2 regions of the Comamonas thiooxydans genome follow, and region 1 is predicted to be linked to the other one. Evidence: predicted binding sites of a transcription regulator. Region 1 holds the regulator's gene; the other holds the start of a gene.
What was found. Region 1 encodes FNR, which switches genes on or off when oxygen is low (the NO sensors DNR and NnrR bind a similar motif). Its sites were predicted from a motif close to TTGATNNNNATCAA; they were not measured.
Positions count from the first base shown of each region.

Region 2: adhP (alcohol dehydrogenase AdhP) is a predicted target of FNR. The motif match lies at 1,650-1,663, and genes of this name have one in related genera.

Region 1 is NZ_AP026738.1:2,145,498-2,152,258, reverse strand. It holds gene CTR2_RS09890 (HD-GYP domain-containing protein) at 1-796, opposite strand, end outside; gene CTR2_RS09885 (sulfite exporter TauE/SafE family protein) at 907-1,620, opposite strand; gene hemN (oxygen-independent coproporphyrinogen III oxidase) at 1,624-3,006, opposite strand; gene fnr (fumarate/nitrate reduction transcriptional regulator Fnr) at 3,275-3,997, shown strand; gene CTR2_RS09870 (hypothetical protein) at 4,061-4,324, opposite strand; gene CTR2_RS09865 (FixH family protein) at 4,589-4,894, opposite strand; gene ccoG (cytochrome c oxidase accessory protein CcoG) at 5,021-6,463, opposite strand; gene ccoP (cytochrome-c oxidase, cbb3-type subunit III) at 6,546-6,761, opposite strand, start outside.
Region 2 is NZ_AP026738.1:5,314,909-5,321,669, forward strand. It holds gene CTR2_RS24735 (glutathione S-transferase family protein) at 1-285, shown strand, start outside; gene CTR2_RS24740 (multifunctional CCA addition/repair protein) at 345-1,607, shown strand; gene adhP (alcohol dehydrogenase AdhP) at 1,844-2,878, shown strand; gene trxC (thioredoxin TrxC) at 2,954-3,388, opposite strand; gene CTR2_RS24755 (DUF2905 domain-containing protein) at 3,510-3,710, opposite strand; gene CTR2_RS24760 (Bug family tripartite tricarboxylate transporter substrate binding protein) at 3,919-4,905, shown strand; gene CTR2_RS24765 (class I SAM-dependent methyltransferase) at 4,926-6,053, opposite strand; gene CTR2_RS24770 (SDR family oxidoreductase) at 6,063-6,761, shown strand, end outside.

The sequences.
Region 1 (6,761 bases):
CAATGTCCATATCTTCGGCCAGCAAGCCAAGTGGAAAGCCTGACCCATCGGCCCATTCATGATGCTGGGCAATGGCCGTCGTGACGGAAGGAGGATAGCCCATGGATAGAGCCAATGCCACCGACTCTCCGACATGCCGCGCATACACGGTCTCTCGCAGAGGCGTGCGGCCCGTGCCTTGATTCAGTGCATTGGCCGATGCAGAAATCTCAAGCCCCGGCTTGCCGATGTCATGCAACAGGGCTGCCGAGCCCAGATCCTTCAATACGTCATCGCACAGGCCCAGCGTCTTACCCAGCAGCAGGCTCAGTACAGAGACGTTGACACCATGAACGCCAAAGGTGGCCCCCCCCGTATCCGCGAGCAGATGCAAACTCAGATCACGAGCCTGCGCCAGTTTGACGACTTGCTGCGCAACCAGCATATCCGTCGTTGTCCGCGCCTTCTCGGGGTTGGCTGGCAACAAGGCCTGCACGTCATCAAATACGGAAACCGCACCCAGAAACCTGGATTGCACGCTCAAAATGCTGTTGCGCCATGCATGCGCATCATTCTCGGGGGGGGGAGGAACGAGTTGAGGGTCTGCCGCCGGAGGCGCAGCCGCTGATTCCAGATCGCTTCTCGATAGATCAACCTGGACTGCCTTGAGCTTCAGGGTTCTGAGTGTCTGCAACTGCTCGTCATTGACAATCTTGAAGCTGCTGACGGGAAACGGATGGCGCAACCAGCCAGTCTCCAGATGGACATACATGCCGATACGCAGTTGTCCGATATCAATAGCAACGAAACGATTCACTTTGAGCGCTACACACAAGATAAGACATTATTCCGCAGTTCCATGACTGCTCAAGCATGACTAGGGTCTGTTGGGATGCAAACAGCGTCAACAACCCCCTCTTGTGTGACTTATCGGCACCAAAGGCTGGGTTTGTAGACCAGGTCCATCCACAAAGCCCAACTCGCAACACCAATCAGCATCAGACCTGCAACTCTGGTGCCCCACCTGGCCCGCAATGCATTGACATGCGACTGCCCCAGTTGCCACAGCCAAGGCCCCGCCAGCAGCCACAGTGCACCACCAACGGCAAAGGCTGCCATTGACAAAGCACCTTGCCAGGCGCCGCCACTCAAGGCCGCCACCAACACCGCCGAATACAGCAAACCACAAGGCATCAGTGCCCAGGCAAAGCCTGCTGCCAGACTGCCGCCCGGCGCGGTGACCCAGGGCTGAACCCTGGCCCAGACGGAACGCCCCGCCCGCTCCAGCCAGGCTGGCTGCCGCGCCTGCACCACCATGGCCAGTCCCCAGGCCATGACCGCCACATGCATCAGCGTCCACAGTTTCTGCAATGCCGTTGTCTGACTGGTCAGCCAGGACAGACTTTCCATGGCCACGGCCGCAATTCCTCCCAGCAGGGCATAGGCAGCGATGCGGCCCAGATGAAACAGGCTGGTACGCAGCCATTGGCGTTTTTGCAGGCCGAGCACGACAACTGGCTGCCCGCCGCCGACAGGCTTCGCTGCTGTGACCACACTGCAGGGAGCAGCGCACATCACAAGACAATGGGGCCCACCCACGAGCCCCATGATCAAAGCAGTCCAGACCAGCGAAAACAACATGCGCTAGATGATGCGCGAAAAGCGGGCGCGGTTCCGGTCGGCCTGCAAATATCGGTCAAACAGCATGGCTACTCCGCGCACAAAAAACCAGCCCAGGCCAGTGACCCTGAAGCCCTCGACGGACAGCTCGACCAAGCCGTTGCGCTGCATCTCTGCCAGCGCATCCAGCTCCGCAGCGAAGTACTCGCGGAAATTGATGAGCCAGGCCTGCTCCATGGGCTCATACAGGACAGAGCCCTGGCACATGATGGACATGATGACGGCTCTGCGCACCAGATCATCACGCGAAAGCGCCAGTCCGCGCTGCACGGGCAACATGCCGCCATCGACGGCATCGTAATACTCTTCAAGAGTCTTGACGTTCTGACTGTAGGTCGCACCCACTTTGCCGATAGCCGATACGCCCAGTGCAATCAGGTCGCAATCAGGCTGGGTACTGTAGCCCTGAAAGTTGCGATGCAGGCGCCCCTGGCGCTTGGCAATGGCCAGAGAGTCGTCAGGCAATGCAAAGTGGTCCATGCCTACATAGACATAGCCGCCATTCATGAATGCATCAATGGCGCCGGAGAGCATGTTCAGCTTGTCCTGTCCCATGGGCAGGTCTGCCGATTCGATACGCCTTTGCGGCTTGAAGCGCTCGGGCAGATGCGCATAGGCATACAGTGCAATGCGATCGGGACGCAGCTCATTGACCTGTGCCAGCGTGCGCGCAAAAGACTCGGGCGTTTGTCTGGGCAAGCCGTAGATCAGATCCACATTGATGGAGACAAAGCCCAGGCGGCGTGCCTCGGCCACCAGCGCAAATACTTGCTCGGCGGGCTGCTCGCGGTGCACCGCTTTCTGCACCGCGGGATCAAAGTCCTGCACGCCAAAGCTCAGTCGATTGAACCCCATGTCCTTGAGAGCTCTCAGCCGCTCGTTGCTGACGGTGCGCGGATCGACCTCGATGGAGTACTCGCCCGCGGGATCCAGCTTGAAATGCTCACGCATCAAGACCATCAGCTGCTGCAACTCTGCATCGCTGAAGAAGGTCGGTGTGCCTCCGCCCAGATGCAGCTGGCTTACGAGCTGGCCTTTGCCGCAATGCTCGGTATGCATGGCCAGCTCGCGGCTCAAGTAGTCCAGATACTCGGCAGCCTTTTCATGATGCTTGGTCACGATCTTGTTGCAGGCGCAGTAATAGCAAAGCGACTCACAGAACGGCACATGCACATAAACGGACAGGGGCAAAGCGCGCGAGCCAGAATGCGTCTTGCGCTGCTTGAGTGCCAGTATGTAGTCGTCTGCACCAAAAGCCTCAACAAAACGGTCGGCTGTTGGGAACGATGTGTAGCGTGGGCCGGGGATATCGAAGCGGCTCAGCAACTCAGGTGTGACTGCGGTCATAACTGGGAGTTAGGGTGCGCCCACACTCTGTATGGAGCATATTTCAATGGAAATCAGATCCTGAAAATCATGCCCAAAATAGGCAAAAGCGCATGTTTTTGAACGAATATAGGCAATGTGCCCCAAGGCAATCACCCTGTCCTTGATGAAAATCAAGAGACCTCAAGGCAAGTGCTGCGACAATTTGATCCATCTCATCTTCAACCACGAGGTCAATGACCAGCGCGACTCTCCACTCTGTGTCTGTCTGCGCCGTTGCTAAAAGCCCATGAATCTTCAGACCATCAAAGCATCCTGCTCCAACTGCAATCTGCGTGAACTGTGCATGCCCATGGGCCTGGACGATGAACAAATGGAGCGCATTGACGAGATTGTGGCCACGCGCCGCAAGGTCAAGCGCGGCGGGCTGCTGTTTCGCAATGGCGAAGAGTTCACCTCGCTGTATGCCATTCGAACCGGCTTCTTCAAGACCAGCGTGGCCACCGAAGACGGACGCGATCAGGTCACAGGCTTTCAGATGGCTGGCGAAATCATTGGTCTGGACGGCATCGTCAACGACCACCACACTTGTGATGCCGTGGCTCTGGAAGACGCCGAGGTCTGCGTCATGCCGTTTGACAAACTGGAGCAGCTCTCGCGCGAGGTCACGGCCCTGCAGAACCATGTGCACAAGGTCATGAGCCGCGAAATCGTGCGCGAGCATGGCGTGATGCTGCTGCTGGGCAGCATGCGGGCCGAAGAGCGCCTGGCGGCCTTTGTGCTGAACCTGGTTCAGCGTCTGTCGGCACGCGGCTTTTCCAAGTCGGAGCTGGTGCTGCGCATGACGCGCGAAGAAATCGGCAGTTACCTGGGCCTCAAGCTCGAGACCGTGAGCCGCACTTTCTCCAAATTTGCAGAGGAAGGCATTGTGGAAGTCAAGCAGCGCCACCTGCGCATCCTGGATACCGAGGCGCTCAAACGCATCGTCAACAGCCAGCAATGTCAGAGCTGAACCAAGTCGGCAGACACTCTCAGGACAAAGCCCGCGGACAGCGGGCTTTTTTGTCTGCGCGAGTTACTCGGGCAGAGGCTCCGAAACGATGCCGCCATTGAGATCGCTGACGGAGCGCCCCAGCATCACCGTCATCGCACCTCCGACCAGGGTCACGACCCAGAAGGCAAAAAAAGCGACCGTATAGATGGCCTGGCGCGACCAGTCCAGGGGGGAACCCAGCCAGTGCACATCCAGCGGATCCACAAAGGCGAAAACCACCATCTCCATGATTGCCGCCGCCAGAAAGGCCGGCCAGACAATCCACATCCAGCGTCGAGCATCCATCCTGATTCTCCTTGGGCTGTGGGCTTGGTCATATTTTGCACAACAGTGGTGACCGTTCATGCAGGACTTCGGGCATGCACCGTGGCGGGAAACCCTGAATTGCTCTCTTTTCAGTAGCATCCTGCGCTATCTGAATATCAAAAAACCATTTACGTCTACATCAACGTTATACGGAGCATGCGCACCACGCTCTGATTTTGATATCGGCAACAAAAAAGGCCGCAAAAGCGACCTTGGCGGAGCAAGGAGCAAGCTCCGGAGCGCTCAGCGATCCAGCGGATGGTCCTTGGCTGGCGTGGCCGCATGATTGCGGCCGGTGACTGCTGGGGCCAGGCTTTTTTCACTTTCGCTCAGGCGCTGGTTGATTTCCATGCCATGGCGGTAGTAGTCAGGGTCAATCACGGGATCGGGCCTGCTCAGTGCGATGTATGCCGTGGCAAAGCCGGCAATCACCACGATTACCGGACCGGCGATGATGAGCCAGACATGGGCAAACTTCCACCAGGGCTTGCCGTCCTCGGGGTGGATGATCTTGGCCGTTTGCGAGACCTTGGCTTGTGCTGCCGACATGATGAAACCTCTTTCCAAAATTCTGGCCACCCAGGCACACATGGCAGGGTGGCATAAATTGTTGCCGATTGGCGGTGCCCTTGTCCGGCCTCCGTGATGGCTCACGAAAACCGGCAAGACCTGGCATTAACGCGGCACCAGGAACACCGTCTTCTCGGAAATACGCCCTGCTCCGGCAGTCACTGCGTCCACATTGAAGTGTACGGGGTGCGAGCCGGGAGTTGCTGAGCCATACGGAATCTGCAGCCGCACTGCAATGCCGCGTGTCTCTGCAGGGCCAACGCTCACTTCCTGCTCGGATGCGACTTCCAGATTCTCCAGGCCCACGGCGCTGATACGGTAGCGCTGCTCGGACTCGGTGGCATTCATGATCTGCAGACGGTAGACGTTCTCCAGCTTGCCGCCCGCCACGATGCGCGAAAGCGCAGCACGATCGCGAATCACGTCGACCTTGAGCGGCTCGCGCAGCACCAGACTGGCGATCATGGCAGCGCTGAGGGCCACCAGCACGGCTGAGTAGATCAGCACACGCGGACGGAAAATGCGGCGAATCATCTGCACCTGCTTCCACGCCTTCGCCACGGCATTCTGAGTGGTCAATCGGATCAGGCCACGCGGATACTCCATCTTGTCCATCACGGAGTTGCAGGCATCGATGCACAGACCGCAGCCGATGCACTCGTACTGCAGCCCTTTGCGGATATCGATGCCCACGGGACAGACCTGAACGCAAAGCTTGCAATCTATGCAGTCCCCCAGGCCCTGCGCCTTGTAGTCAACGTCTTTCTTGCGCGGGCCGCGAGCTTCACCACGTTCGGCGTCGTAGCTGACGATCATGGTGTCCTTGTCGAACATGGCACTCTGAAAGCGTGCATAGGGACACATGTACTTGCAGACCTGCTCACGCATATAGCCGGCGTTGCCGTAGGTGGCGAACCCATAGAACGCCACCCAGAAAATCTGCCAACTGCCCTGGAAGGCCATCAACTCCAAACCCAATTCACGGATGGGCACGAAGTAGCCGACAAAGGTGAAGCCTGTCCAAAGAGACAGAACGATCCAGAGAAACTGCTTGAGCGACTTTTTCCAGATCTTCTCCAAAGTCCAGCCGCTCTTGTCGATACGCATGCGGGCACTGCGATCGCCCTCGACCTTGCTTTCGATCCACACGAAGATCTCGGTGTAGACCGTCTGCGGACAGGAGAAGCCACACCACAGACGCCCCGCCACGGCGGTAAACAGGAACAGCCCCAGCGCGCTGATGATCAGCAGCCCCGTCAGATAGATGAAGTCCTGCGGGTACAGCACCAGTCCGAACAGATAGAAGCGCCGGGCCCCCAGATCGAACAGCACCATCTGGCGCTCGCCCCACTGCAGCCAGGGCAGGCCGTAGAAGACGATCTGGGTCAGAAACACCATGGCCCAGCGCCACCGTGAGAACACGCCACTGATGGAGCGTGAGTACACTTTTTGCTCGGAAGCGAACATAGGCACCAACTCAGGCCCGCCCTCATGGGGCTCAGGCGTGATCGGTATGACTTTTCGGGGCTTCCCCTGATCGCACGGCATCGCAGTTCCTTAATATTTTTGTAATTACTGAAAATTGAAACGCGAAAAAGGCGGTGCCAGGGCACCGCCTTTTAAAAACGCATTACTTCTGGTTTTGCGTATTCGAAAGACTCCAGACATAGGAAGCCAACACGGCAATTTGAGCCTCCGTCAACTTCTCTTTCTGGGCAGGCATCTCATTGTGCTTGCCGTTGTTGACGATGTTGACGATTGCCGCCTCACCCCAGCCATGCAGCCAGATGTCATCGGTCAGGTTAGGCGCTCCCAGCGCTGGGTTACCCTTGCCGTCCATGCCGTG
Region 2 (6,761 bases), 2.7 Mb from region 1:
GAGCATGCTGACCTGCGCAGCGATGTCCAGCAGCTCGAGGAACTCTGGACCCCGCTGCTGAACGCCGCCAGCGGCCCCATGCTGTTTGACCAGTTCAGCATTGCCGATGCTTTTTTTGCGCCGGTCTGCATGCGCATCAACAGCTACGGCCTGCCGACCTCGGCCCCGGTACGCGCCTATGTGCAGCGCGTCACCCAGCTGCCCGCCACCCAGGAATGGATTCAGGCGGCCCTGGCCGAGCAGGACTTTCTGCAGTTCGAAGAGCCTTATCGCCAGCAGCGCTGAGGCAGCAATCCCGCAATCGCGGTATCTGCAGGCCGACGCGCAGCCACTACCATTGCAGCATGAGTGAATTCAAGGTTTTCAAGGTAGGCGGCGCGGTGCGTGATGCATTGCTGGGCCTGCCCGTCAACGACACGGACTGGGTGGTGGTTGGCGCCACCCCGGAGCAGATGAGCGCGCGCGGCTTCGTGCCCGTGGGGCGCGACTTTCCGGTGTTCCTGCATCCCCAGACCCATGAGGAATACGCGCTGGCGCGCACCGAGCGCAAGAACGGCATGGGCTATCGCGGCTTTGTGGTTCACACCGCCGCCGATGTGACGCTGGAAGAAGACCTGGCGCGGCGCGATCTCACCATCAACTCCATCGCCGCTCCTGCGGACTGGAGAGGCAAGGACGAGCTCCAGGACCTGGTGGATCCTTATCACGGCCAGCAGGATCTGAAGGACCGCGTGCTGCGCCATGTGACCGATGCCTTTCGCGAAGACCCGGTGCGCATTCTGCGTCTGGCGCGCTTTGCGGCGCGCTTCACCGACTTCCGCGTCGCGCCCGAAACCATGGAACTCATGCGCGAGATGGTGGCCGCCGGCGAGGTCGATGCCCTGGTGCCCGAGCGCGTGTGGCAGGAAATCAGCCGCGGCCTGATGGAGGAGCGGCCCTCGCGCATGTTCGACATCCTGCGCGAATGCGGGGCGCTGGTCCGGCTGCTGCCCGAGCTAGACAGACTCTGGGGCGTTCCCCAGCGCGCCGAATACCACCCCGAGATCGATTGCGGCGTGCATGCCATGATGGTGCTGGACATGTCGGCGCGTCTGCAGGCTCCGCTGTCCGTGCGTTTTGCCTGCCTGTGCCATGACTTCGGCAAAGGCACCACGCCGGCCGATGTGCTGCCCCGCCATATCGGCCATGAACAGCGCAGCGCCCGCCTGCTGCTGCAGGTCTGCGAGCGCTGGCGCGTGCCCAACGACTGCAAGGAGCTGGCCGAGGTCGTGGCGCGCGAACATGGCAACCTCCACCGCAGCAACGAACTCAATGCCGCCGCCCTGCTGCGCCTGCTGGAGCGCTGCGATGCCATCCGCAAGCCCCAGCGCTTCGAGGAAGCCCTGCTGGCCTGCGAATGCGATGCACGCGGCCGGCTGGGCTTTGAAGAGGCGGCGTATCCGCAGCGCCAGCGCCTGGGCAATGCCCTGAAGGCGGCTCTCGCCGTGGAGACCGCCCCCGTTGCCCAGGCGGCAGCGCAGCGTGGCCTCAAGGGCAAGGCCATTGGCGATGCCGTGAGCAAGGCGCGCGAGCAGGCGATTGCAGCCTATCTGGAAGGCGGCGCCTAGCCGTCCGCGCGCCGAGGCCCGCGCGGCAGGGATGGGCGCGACTTGAGTTAAGTCAAAGAAGCTATGCTGCAGCCATTGCACAGTACGAGACGGCTGCGGCGGTTCGCTCCGCCGGGGCCATGCAGCGGGTCACGAAGCCCGCTGCAACACCCATGCCATACCGGCATGGTTCTTTGACGGGCAAGTGTCCGGCCTACAGGTCTGGGCCTTGCCTTCTACTTCAAGGAGGTGCTCTGATGTCCTTACCCCAGACCATGAAAGCCGCCGTGGTGCGTTCCTTCGGGAAGCCGCTCACGATCGAAGAAATGCCGGTCCCTCGACCGGCAGACGATCAGATCCTGGTCAAGATTGCCGCCTCCGGCGTCTGCCACACCGATCTGCATGCGGCCGAAGGAGACTGGCCTGTCAAGCCTCATCCGCCCTTCATTCCCGGCCACGAAGGCGTGGGCTATGTGGCTGCGGTGGGCAAGAACGTCAAGCATGTCAAGGAAGGCGATCGCGTAGGCGTGCCCTGGCTGCACAGCGCCTGCGGCTTCTGCCGCCACTGCATAGGCGGCTGGGAAACCTTGTGCGAATCTCAGACCAATACCGGCTATTCGGTCAACGGCGGCTTTGCCGACTACGCACTGGCCGATCCCAACTATGTGGGCCATCTGCCGTCCAACGTGAGCTTTATCGATGTCGCTCCCGTACTCTGCGCCGGGGTCACGGTGTACAAGGGGCTGAAAGTCACCGACGCCAAGCCCGGCGACTGGGTGGTGATTTCGGGCATCGGCGGCCTGGGCCATATGGCTGTGCAATATGCCAAGGCCATGGGCTTCAACGTCGCGGCCGTCGACATCGATGACAGCAAGCTTGCTCTGGCACGTCAGCTGGGCGCCACCGTCACCGTCAACGCCATGAACACCGATCCGGCAGCCTACCTGCAAAGAGAGATCGAAGGCGCCCACGGCGTGCTGGTCACGGCCGTATCCCCCAAGGCTTTCGAGCAGGCTCTGGGCATGGTGCGTCGCGGCGGCACGATTTCGCTCAACGGCCTGCCGCCCGGCGACTTTCCGCTGCCGATCTTCTCCATGGTGCTCAAGGGCATCACGGTACGCGGCTCCATCGTCGGCACGCGCCTGGACCTGCAGGAGTCGCTGGACTTTGCCGCCCAGGGCAAGGTCAAGGCCACCGTCTCCACCGACAAGCTGGAAAACATCAACGACATCTTTGCCCGCATGCACGCAGGCAAGATCGAAGGCCGCGTGGTGCTGGACATCGCCGCCTGAGCAAGGCTAACGCCCCGGCTGCGTCACTGGAAGCCATGCCCTGGTGATGCAGCCAGGAGCGGGAAAATCCGCCGCTCAGCTCACCGAGCGCACCCAGCGCACGATCTCCGAGGCAGGCAGTGCCCCGGAGATGCGGGCCAGTTCGCGGCCTTCCTTGAAGACCACCATGGTCGGAATGCTGCGTATGCCCAGCGGCGCGGCGGCCTGTGGATAAGCCTCGGTATCGAGCTTGGCCAGTTGCGCCTGCCCCGCCAGCTGCTGGGCCGCCTGGGCAAAGGCCGGAGCCATCATGCGGCAGGGGCCGCACCAGGGAGCCCAGAAATCCACGACCACGGGCAACTGGCTGCGCCCGGTGTGCCGGGTAAAGCTGTCGTTGTCCAGGGCCACGGGCTCGCCCGTCACCAGCGGCTGGTGGCAGCTGCCGCAATCGGGCTGATTGCCCAGTTGGTCGCTGGCGATGCGATTGGTGGTGTGGCAATGAGGGCAGACGTAGTGCAGGGATTCGGACACAGGGGCAACCTTTCTTTGGCAATGCCTGACGGTGCCAGCAGGCACTGCTCGGGCTCAGGTCCGTATGTGCAGCCAAAGCCTGCAGATTCAAGTCGGCCCGCCTCAGAACGTGTTTACGTTCTCAGAGCTTCACAAAGCGGGCAATCAGCGCCGCCACCACGCTGAGCAGCACGGTGCTGGCCACGGGCAGAAAAAATTCCTTGCCGAACAGCCGGAAGCGGAAGTCGCCGGGCAGACGCCCCAGCCCTATGCGCTGCAGCCAGCCGTGCAGCCCGTTGACGAGCAACAGGGCCAGAAAAATGACGATCAACCAGCGAATCATGAGGCTGCAAGTATAGAGGCCTGCCGCGCCGAGGGCCTGAGCGCCCATGCGGGCAGGCAGCCATTCCGTTTATGCATGACATGCTTCCCAAAGATTGATTGACCTCAATTCCTCCCTCTGCCCATGATGTCCAAGCCCTGCGCCATGCAGGGATCGGGCCCATGCGTCTGCCGTCGCGGCCCGCCAACAACAAACAACGAGACATACCGTGCCCCTGACCTTCTCACGCAAACAGATTCTCCTGACCGCGGCGCTGCTGGGCGCCAGCCTGGCCCTGCCGGCCGCCGCCGACAGCTTCCCCAATCGCCCGCTCAAGCTGGTCGTGCCCTTCTCGCCCGGCGGTAATACCGATGTCGTGGCGCGCCTGGTCGGCCAGGGCCTGGCCGAGGCCCTGGGACAGCCGGTCGTGGTGGAAAACGTCCCCGGAGCCAACGGTGCCATCGGTGCCAGCCGCGTCGCAGCCGCCGCCAATGACGGCTACACGCTGCTGTTCGGCACGGCGGGCACTCAGGCCATCAATCCCAGCCTGTACCGCAATCTCAGCGAGAAAAGCCTGGACGACTTCGAGTACATCGCTCTGGTGACCTCGATTCCCAATGTGCTGGTGGTCAACGAGTCGAAAACGCCGGTCAAATCGGTGGCCGAACTGGTGAGCTACGCGCGCGAGCGCCGCGCCGGGATGAGCTATGGCTCGCCGGGCATGGGCTCCACCGTGCATCTGTCGGGTGAGCTGCTCAAGAGCGCCGCCAAACTGGATCTGGTTCATGCGCCCTACAAGGGCAGCGCTCCGGCACTCACCGACCTGATCGGCGGCCAGATCGATTTCATCTTCGAGAACATCACACCGGCGCTGCCCTTCATCCAGGGCGGCAAGCTCAAGGCGCTGGCCGTGACCTCGGCCGAGCGCCTGCCGATGCTACCCCAGGTTCCGACCATGAAGGAAAGCGGCTTTCCGTCCTTTGTCACCGCCACCTGGAACGGCGTGCTGGCACCCAAGGGAACACCGCGCGCCGTGGTCCAGCGCCTGGAAGCGGCCACGCTCAAGGTGGCCAGCAGCCCCGAGTTCAAGGCCAGGGTCGCGGCCCTCGGCGGCGAGCCCCGCCTGCTCGGCTCAAGCGCGTTCCGCGACTTCACGCGCACCGAGTACAGGCACTGGGGCAGCATCATCCAGGCTGCCAAGCTCGAAAAGCAATAGGCGCCTCAGGCACGCAGACGCTATAGCCGATGCGTGCGGTCGCCCTGCACAAAGCCCAGCGGCGTCCAGGGCTCGACGCCCTTGGACAGGGCAACGACCTTGAACAGCTCGCCCATCTCATGCTCCATGACCAGCTTGGAGGCCATGGATCTGGCCTTGATGCCGGCCGCATCGAGCCGGGGCGCAAGCCCGCAGTTGATGAGAAAGTGCGCCTGGTTGGTATAGCCCAGCACGTCGAAGCCCGCATCCTGGGCCGCCACGGCCGTGCCCGTGAAATTGACGTGGGCCGTGATGTCCTTGAGGCCGACCAGCACCAGCGGATCGTTGTCCACCTGATGCTGGTGGTGGCAGACCAGGGTCCCCATATGGCGCTGCTCGTGGTAGTACTCGCTCTCGCCAAAGCCATAGTCGATGAAGAAGGCAGCACCCCGGGTCAGACGCTCGCCCAGGGTGTGGATAAACGCCTCGCCCTGGCGGTGGATTTCCGTCAGGAAATCATGCGGGCCACCGATATCCACAGGCGGACGCAGTTCGGTGGGCCGGTCCTCCCAGGCAAAGGCCGCTTCATCGCCGTCTGCGCCGAGCACCACACCGCGCTCATGCCATTGGCCCTGGGTGCGCTGCAACAGCTGCACCGGCATGGCATCCAGCACCTCGTTGCCGATGATCACGCCTTCCATGGTCTCGGGCAGCGCGTCCACCCAGCGCACCAGATGTTCGTACCGCGTCAGCGCCAGCTTCTGGCGCGCACGCAGCGTGCCCGAGAGATCGACGATGGTGTAGCGCTCGGGCAACGCGCCCTGGGCCGCCAGCTCGTCGAGGATCTGCAGCGCCAGCGCGCCCGTGCCGGCGCCGAATTCCCAGATCTCGCGGGTATTCGTTTTTTGTAGCGCTTCCCGTAACTGGGACGCCACAAGCTGACCAAAAATAGGCGAAATTTCCGGCGCCGTCACAAAGTCGCTGCCCGACTCCGGCATGGTGCCGAACTTGGCCGTTTCATTGGCGTAATAGCCCAGGCCCGGTGCATAGAGCGCCAGCTCCATGAAACGGTCGAAAGGCAACCAGCCGCCCACGGCGGCAATCTCCTTGGCAATGCGGGATTGCAAGGCGCTCGTTAAACTTGAGGGTTCTGTCGTCACAACCCGCATTTTCCACGAATGTCCTCACCCGCCCGACCACGCACAGTATTGGTGACCGGTTCTGCCCGTCGCCTTGGACGTGACATGGCCCTGGCCCTGGCCCGCGCGGGCTGGCAAGTGGCTGTGCACTACCGCGACTCCCGCGATCAAGCTATGCAAACCGTAGCTGCTTGCGCAGAATTGTCAGGCGATAGCGCCGCTTTTGATGCAGATTTCTTTGACGAGGAATCCGTGCGCTCGCTGGTGCCGCGTGTGGTGGAGCGCTTTGGCCGCATCGACGCCGTGGTCAATAACGCCTCGCTGTTCGAACACGACGATGCCCAGAGCTTCAGCTATGTGGCGCTGGAAGCTCACCTGCGCAGCAACACGGGCGCTCCCATCCTGCTGTCCCAGGCTCTGCACGCCCATGTGCAGGAGCGCGTGGCGGCGGGCGAAGAGTCGGCCCAGGGCGCCGTGGTCAATGTGCTGGACCAGAAGCTCTGGAACCAGAACCCCGATTTCCTGAGCTACACCCTCTCCAAGGCGGCTCTGGAAGCCGCCAACACCATGCTGGCCCTGGCTCTGGCCCCAAGCGTGCGCGTGGTGGGCGTGGCACCGGGCCTGACGCTGACCAGCCATATGCTGAGCCAGGAAAAGTTCGAGGCCCTGCACGCCATGAGCCCGCTGGGACGCTCCTCCTCGTCCGAGGACATTGCCGCCGCCGTGTGCTTTGCACTG